2 regions of the Clostridium sp. genome follow, and region 2 is predicted to be linked to the other one. Evidence: riboswitches for the same ligand, from Rfam matches in the RefSeq annotation. Region 2 holds a riboswitch; the other holds the start of a gene.
The links. A riboswitch is a leader RNA that binds a small molecule or an ion and turns the genes downstream of it on or off. The one in region 2 is predicted to bind S-adenosylmethionine.

Region 1: it holds a riboswitch for S-adenosylmethionine, as region 2 does, so the genes downstream of both, LKE46_RS16400 (O-acetylhomoserine aminocarboxypropyltransferase/cysteine synthase family protein) here and LKE46_RS05325 (YezD family protein) in region 2, are expected to answer to the same signal.

The regions. Positions count from the first base shown of each region.
Region 1 is NZ_JAKVOI010000001.1:3,290,436-3,293,853, reverse strand. It holds gene LKE46_RS16405 (sigma-54-dependent Fis family transcriptional regulator) at 1-111, opposite strand, end outside; gene LKE46_RS16400 (O-acetylhomoserine aminocarboxypropyltransferase/cysteine synthase family protein) at 244-1,527, opposite strand; SAM riboswitch class I at 1,725-1,829, opposite strand; gene srlE (PTS glucitol/sorbitol transporter subunit IIB) at 2,090-3,097, opposite strand; gene srlA (PTS glucitol/sorbitol transporter subunit IIC) at 3,141-3,418, opposite strand, start outside.
Region 2 is NZ_JAKVOI010000001.1:1,059,111-1,062,528, reverse strand. It holds gene LKE46_RS05335 (ROK family transcriptional regulator) at 1-389, opposite strand, end outside; gene LKE46_RS05330 (hypothetical protein) at 552-770, opposite strand; SAM riboswitch class I at 910-1,021, opposite strand; gene LKE46_RS05325 (YezD family protein) at 1,143-1,388, opposite strand; SAM riboswitch class I at 1,382-1,482, opposite strand; T-box leader at 1,529-1,766, opposite strand; gene LKE46_RS05320 (DUF3298 and DUF4163 domain-containing protein) at 1,855-2,544, opposite strand; gene LKE46_RS05315 (accessory gene regulator ArgB-like protein) at 2,764-3,333, shown strand; gene LKE46_RS05310 (AgrD family cyclic lactone autoinducer peptide) at 3,335-3,418, shown strand, end outside.

The DNA of each region.
Region 1 (3,418 bases), 2.2 Mb from region 2:
ACCTTTCACGATTTTCAGCGGAAAAACCCTTCCCTTTGGAATTTTGTACTCGTTTTCACATCTTAAATGTGACTGTCTTATTATATTGCTAATCTCCGATAGATTAAACATGCCGCTTCCTCCAAAATAATATATTTAAACATATTATACCATTCTATAAAATCATCAAAATAAAAAATCAAGTTTCTTCAACAATTATATCAAAGAAACTTGATTTTCATATTTTATATTAATTTCACAATATCAAATTTTGGCAAGAGCCTGATCCAAATCGTATATAATATCATCAATATTCTCTACACCTATTGAGAGCCTTATAAGATCTGGAGTTATCCCGGCAGCTTTTTGCTGTTCTTCATTTAATTCTGCATGTGTTGTACTGGAAGGATGTATTACAAGAGATTTGGCATCTGCTACATTTGCAAGCAATGAAAATAATTTAACACTATTTATAAACTTCTTTCCTGCTTCAAGTCCTCCCTTTATTCCAAATGTGAATATAGAACCTGCTCCTTTTGGAAAATATTTTTTTGCCAGATCATGATACGGACTGCTTTCAAGTTCAGGATAGTTTACCCATGAAACCTTTGGATGCTTAGTTAAAAACTCAACTACTTTTCTTGTATTTTCTACATGTCTTTCAACCCTGAGTGAAAGTGATTCCAATCCTAAAAGGAAATAAAATGCACTTTGCGGGCTTAATGTTGCCCCTGTATTTCTAAGAAGCTGAACCCTGGCTTTTAAAGCAAAGGCAATTGGTCCCTGATCTGCGTAAACAAGACCGTTATAACTTTCATCAGGTGTAGTGAAGTCAGGGAATTTTCCACTTGCTGCCCAGTCAAATTTTCCTCCGTCTACTATAACTCCACCAATGGTTGTCCCATGGCCACCAATGAATTTTGTTGCTGAATGTACAACTACATCTGCACCATATTCTATTGGTCTTACAAGATATGGAGTACCAAAAGTATTATCTATTATAAGAGGTATTTTGTTTTCATGTGCTATATTTGCTACAGCTTCTATATCCAATACATTAATCTTTGGATTTCCTAATGTCTCGGCATAAACTGCCTTTGTTCTGTCTGTAATAGCCTTTCTAATATTTTCAGGATCATCAGGATCTACAAACGTTACGTCAATTCCTAATTTCTTTAATGTTACTGAAAACAATTCATATGTGCCCCCATAAAGAGTGCTTGCTGAAACTATATTATCCCCTGAATTTGCCACATTTAGTATTGAATATAATATTGCTGAAAGTCCTGATGAAGTTGCAAGTCCTGCACTTCCACCTTCAAGTGCTGCTACTCTCTGTTCAAATACATCCTGTGTTGGATTCATTATTCTGGCATAAACATTTCCTGGTTTTTTAAGTTGGAAAAAGTCTGCTGCTTCATCTGCATCTTTAAAAACAAAAGACGTAGTCTGATAAATTGGAACAGCTCTTGCTCCCGTTGTTGGGTCTGGTACTTGTCCTGCATGTACCTGTAATGTTTCAAATCCTAATTTTCTCTCTTCACTCATTTTTATCGCTCCTAACATTTATATATTAAAATTTTTTACAATAACAATTTATTACTTTAATTATCTGCAACAGCAATTGCACGTTATCTTCACTATAATCACATCCAATCTAAAATTTAATATTTTATTATGTCATTCCTTTAAAAACTAAAAAAACTTCTTACAGAGAAACTGTAAGAAGTCAAAATTCTTAGTATCTCTCATCTCTCAGGTTTTACCTGCTGGAATTAGCACCGTTGAACAAAATTCATTCAGGTTGCCGGGCATCATAGGGCCAGTCCCTCTGCCTCTCTTGATAAGAAGTTAAATATTCAATTGATTTACATATACTATATAATCTTTTAATAAACTTGTCAATACCTAAAATCGAAAATTTTCATAATTATTTATCATATCAATTCTTTCTTTGTGTCTGCCTCCTTAAAACTTAGCATTATACCATTCATCAAATAACATTACGGCAAGTCCATCTCCAATAACTCTTCCACCCATACATATTACATAGAAACATTGTGCATTTTAGTATATCTCGCTGAAAAAACGTTTTCTACCAAAGCTGCATTTATTCATACAAACCAACTCCTACAAAATAAGCTATTATAACAGATAGAGGTCCTGTTACAACTCTTGAGAATAGAACTGCCGGAACCCCCACTTCCACTGTTTCAGGTTCCGCTTCTGCAAGGCTCAATCCAACAGGTATGAAATCACATCCTACCTGTGCATCTATTGCAAACAATGCTGGAAGTGCAAAATGCGGTGGTATATGTCCTTTGCCTATTTCCGTTCCTACAAGAACTCCCACTACCTGAGCCACAACTGCTCCAGGTCCGAGTATAGGTGAAAGTATGGGCAGTGTACAGATAATTGACACTATGATCAGCCCTACAAGAGAACCTGCTGCCGGTGAGATTGCCTTTGCAATAATATTTCCTATACCTGTCTTGTTTATAATTCCAATTATCATACATACGAAAGCCATGAATGGAAGTATGTTTTTTATTATTGAATCAATCGTCTCTCTTCCTGCTTCATAGAACTTTCCTATTACATCTCCAACACCTTTCCCAAGCCTTACTATAAAATTCTCTTTCTTCTTTGGTGCCGCTTCAACAGCTGCCGCCACACTTTTCTTTGCCTTATCATCAGGAATATTTGTTTTTGCTTTTTCCACTTCTGGAGCTGATGATACCGGTGAATTGCCCTCATGGATGGAAATACAGGATTCATTTACATCAGATACATACAGCTGCTCCGTCATAAATTTTGCAAGAGGACCTGACTGTCCAACAGATTTTACATTTATAGTAAGTATACCTTTTTTTGGATAAACTCCGCATCTTGCAGTACCTCCACAATCTATGACAACTGCAGCTATCTCCGCATCAGGAACTCCAGTAGCAAATCCATTTACCAGTTCTGCATTGGTCATTTGGGCAAGCTTATATGCTACAGGATGCATGTCCTGTCCCGTTACACATACAATTTTATTCCTTTTTCCTTCCGGTTTTATATAGAGAGGTCCTCCCCAGCCACTTCTTCCTTTTTCAACTTTTACTGTATTATACATGATAACCCTCCTATTTTTATGGATTCATACAATTTTATTAATTTCATGCCAGCTCAGCCTTTTCTCTTTCTTTCTTATTGAGAAGGTAGAATGTAATTCTCTCTGTAAGTATGCCCTTGATCAATATAACTATAATGCCGGCTAGAAAATACCTCACTGCAAGTTCACCTACAGGCAGTCCAAGTTTTGTTATTCCCTGTGCTATACCCATGTATACAAACAATTCGGCAGGATTTGCATGCGGAAATAGTCCTGTAATTGCATGGCAGAAAGAAATAGTTGAATCATAATAAGCAGGTTTGTACTTTTCATCTAAAAATT
Region 2 (3,418 bases):
CCTATGCTCTTTTGAATCATTTCTATTAAATCATTCGGAGAAGTACCATATTCAATTTGAAAAACTTTTTTATGAATAATCTCCATTCTCAGGTTAACTATAGATATGTCTATACATGATTCAGATATGTCTATACATAAAATATAAAATCTGCATATATTCACATCATACAATACAGGTTTCCTGCCACCGGTAGATTCTCCTATACATTTTTCAACTATAAGTCCATTTTTCTCAAGAGGATTCATAATACGATTCAATGTAGTTAATTTCATCTTTGCTTTAAGTAAGATTTCATTTTTACTCATGGCTCCATTTTTCTGAAGTAAATTAAATATCTTTTTTTCGTCCACTTTTAAGTTTTGTAACAATTTGCAATCATTTAGCATAGCAATCATACCTTTTGTTCCATGTATTTTAATTAAAACAAAAAGATCAAGCTTTCATAATAAATACAAAACAAATATGCTCCAATATGAAGAACTTGATCTCTAGTTTTCTAGTCAATCAATTAGAATACTTATCACCATTCAGCTATAAATAAGCATCTGCTAAAATTCGCTGCCATTGTAGAAAATGTCAAATTTATTTTTTGTGTCAGATTTTGCTTTTTTATAGGCTACTCTATAAAGCTGCATCATCGCATTAATTTCTCTATCACTTAGGCTATTATAAAATACCTTCGGGCAACTTATAAAAGCCTCTTGTTCATCCTGCTGTGAAAAATTATTTCTCATTATATTTAAAAATCTACTCTCTATGCTATTCATAAAAATTCCCCCATTCCATACTTTGTATTTAAACTATGCTTCTGTTCAAAAAGCTATCGTAACTATGACTAAATTAAAAAGCTATTTTTCTTATAAGAAAAATAGCTTTTATAAAAACAAGTTTTTTACACAACTAAATTTCTTATCTTCCAGAATACCACCTTCACTCTGTAGGAATTGACACCGATACATATATAAATGCCGGTTGTCGGGCTTCAAAGGGCCAGTCCCTCCACCACTCTTGATAAGACCATATTAAATTATATACAAATTATTTAAATATTTCTTGTATTATATCATCATATACTTAACTCTGTCAATACAAAAATTTAAAAAATTCCTCGTATAAGGAGATAGCTTTTATATTTATTATTAAATCAGTCTTACTTTTTCATTTTTTTCTATCTGTACAACTTTTCCATCCTGAACGACCAAAGTTATAGAACCATACCTTATCGTACTCAGCATACATATGAGCTTATCTAGATTTTCTTGTGAAATACTGTTATTATGCAGTTCCTTCTTATTCACTGCTACCACTCCCCCTACAAATATCATTTTAAAAAACCTTCTCGCAAGATGAATGCAAGAAGGTTTGAAATTTCTTCTATTTCTCATCTTTCAGGTATATCCTGTAGGAATTGGCACCTTGAAATTAAATCCAGGTTGCCGGGCATCATCGGGCCAGTCCCTCTGCCTCTCTCGATAAGAATATCTATATAAAATTAAAAATAAAAAAAGCCTTGTCCCTATTATATCATAGAGACGAAGCTTAAACTCCGCGGTTCCACTCTTTTTGGACTACAAGTCCCTCTTTTTTTCAGGTACATCATTATACCCCATTGCTGTAACGGGCAAACCCGATGTAGTCTACTATAATTTCGATACATGACTCAAAAGGGCACTTCATCTAAGATAAATTTGGAAATCTTCCAGCATCAAATTTCCTCTCTTGAAATTCATACTTAAACTACTTTCCTTTTTCAATGTCTTTAATTAATTCTCAGCACTAACATTAAAATTATAGTTATATTATACATGTAAATATTCTTTTGTCAATATTCTTTTTTGCCTTTCCATCCCTTTAAATCAATCTGGCAATGGGCCCTGAAGGATTGATTATATCTTTGATTTTGTCATATGGAATTTCTATTTTAAACAGTCCATAAGAATAAGGTGTGTACTCATATACCTGATAGTAAATGACAAGACTGTCTGGAGTTAGATAGTATTCCTGATCCTTCGTAATGCCATTGTATTCATTAATTAAAGTTATGTTGTTGTCTTTTATATACCGATATGCTATTTCATTCAAAACTGCAGCATAGTCTGTGCTCTGGTTGAACAATTCATTGAAACTGTATATGTGCCCTGTCTTTGCATCAATCGTTAAAGAAGAGTATTTTGTAAATCCGTGGGCAGCTCTGTTTACATAAGTATACATTGCAAATAATATGCTCAGTAAATTACTTTTATTTAACCGCACCTCATAAGTTCCAAGTACCTGATTAAAATCCGTAACTCCATCCACAAGCACCTGGCTTTTAAAAAGTCTGCTTACCTGGTCTATAATCGCCTCATTAATTTTGGATATATTTTCTCCGTTGCTGGCATTCTCTATCACTGGATACGATATGCTGAACTCTTCAGGCATCAATTTTTGTTCTGACAAATTCACAGGCACATCTTTATTATCATTTCTGCTGTATTTTAAATAAAAGTCTTCAGCATCGAATAACTCGCTTAAATTATCTGGATAGCTAAAATAAAGCATTTTATATATTCTCCCTATAAACTCATTTTCTACAATTATACTATTATATTTATGCAGCTAATGTGCATGGTTTCTTTCAAAATACATAACAATGCATTCAAAGAAATTTTTGTAAAAATTTCTTCCTCTTGAACCTGCTTTTTTCCCTTTCATGCATAATCTATTTACACTGGCAAATCTTTATTCTATAGTGTATGTAAATTGAGTTAGGTGATGAATATGGTAAAAAATATAGCAGATAAAATCACACTATATATAAAATATAACAGCTATATAAAAGACAATGACAGTATTGAAAAGATCAACTATTCAATACAGGTGCTCGTAAATGAAACCTTCAAGTTGGTAGTGCTTTTTACTTTGTTTACAGTATTGGGAAAATTGAATTACTTTTTATTTTCCCTTATAATCTTACTTTCCACAAGGACTTTTTCAGGAGGATATCACAGCAACTCGACACTGTTGTGTTTATTTTGGACAACCACATTCTTTTTGTTTACTTCAATAATTTGTCCCTTAATTCCTGTATTCACTGCTTGGATTTATTATATCCTCGCTTTAGCAGGCATAACCACATTTTTACTGAAAAGTCCTTGTGAAAACAAAACAAGACCAACGAGAAACAAAAAGCGTATTTTGCATTTCAAGATAATATCGACTTGTTTTACAGTATTCTGGATGATTGTACTGTTGTTCTTTATATCAGACGATAGCTATCTCAACTGCGGCTTTTTTACAATATTGCTTCAACTGCCTCAATTAATATATCTAAAAAGAGAGGATGTTTAATATGAATAAATTGAATAAAAAACTCGCTATTACAAAATGTGGATTCCTTCTTGCTGCTTTTGCTGTTTTAGTCAGCAATACCCAT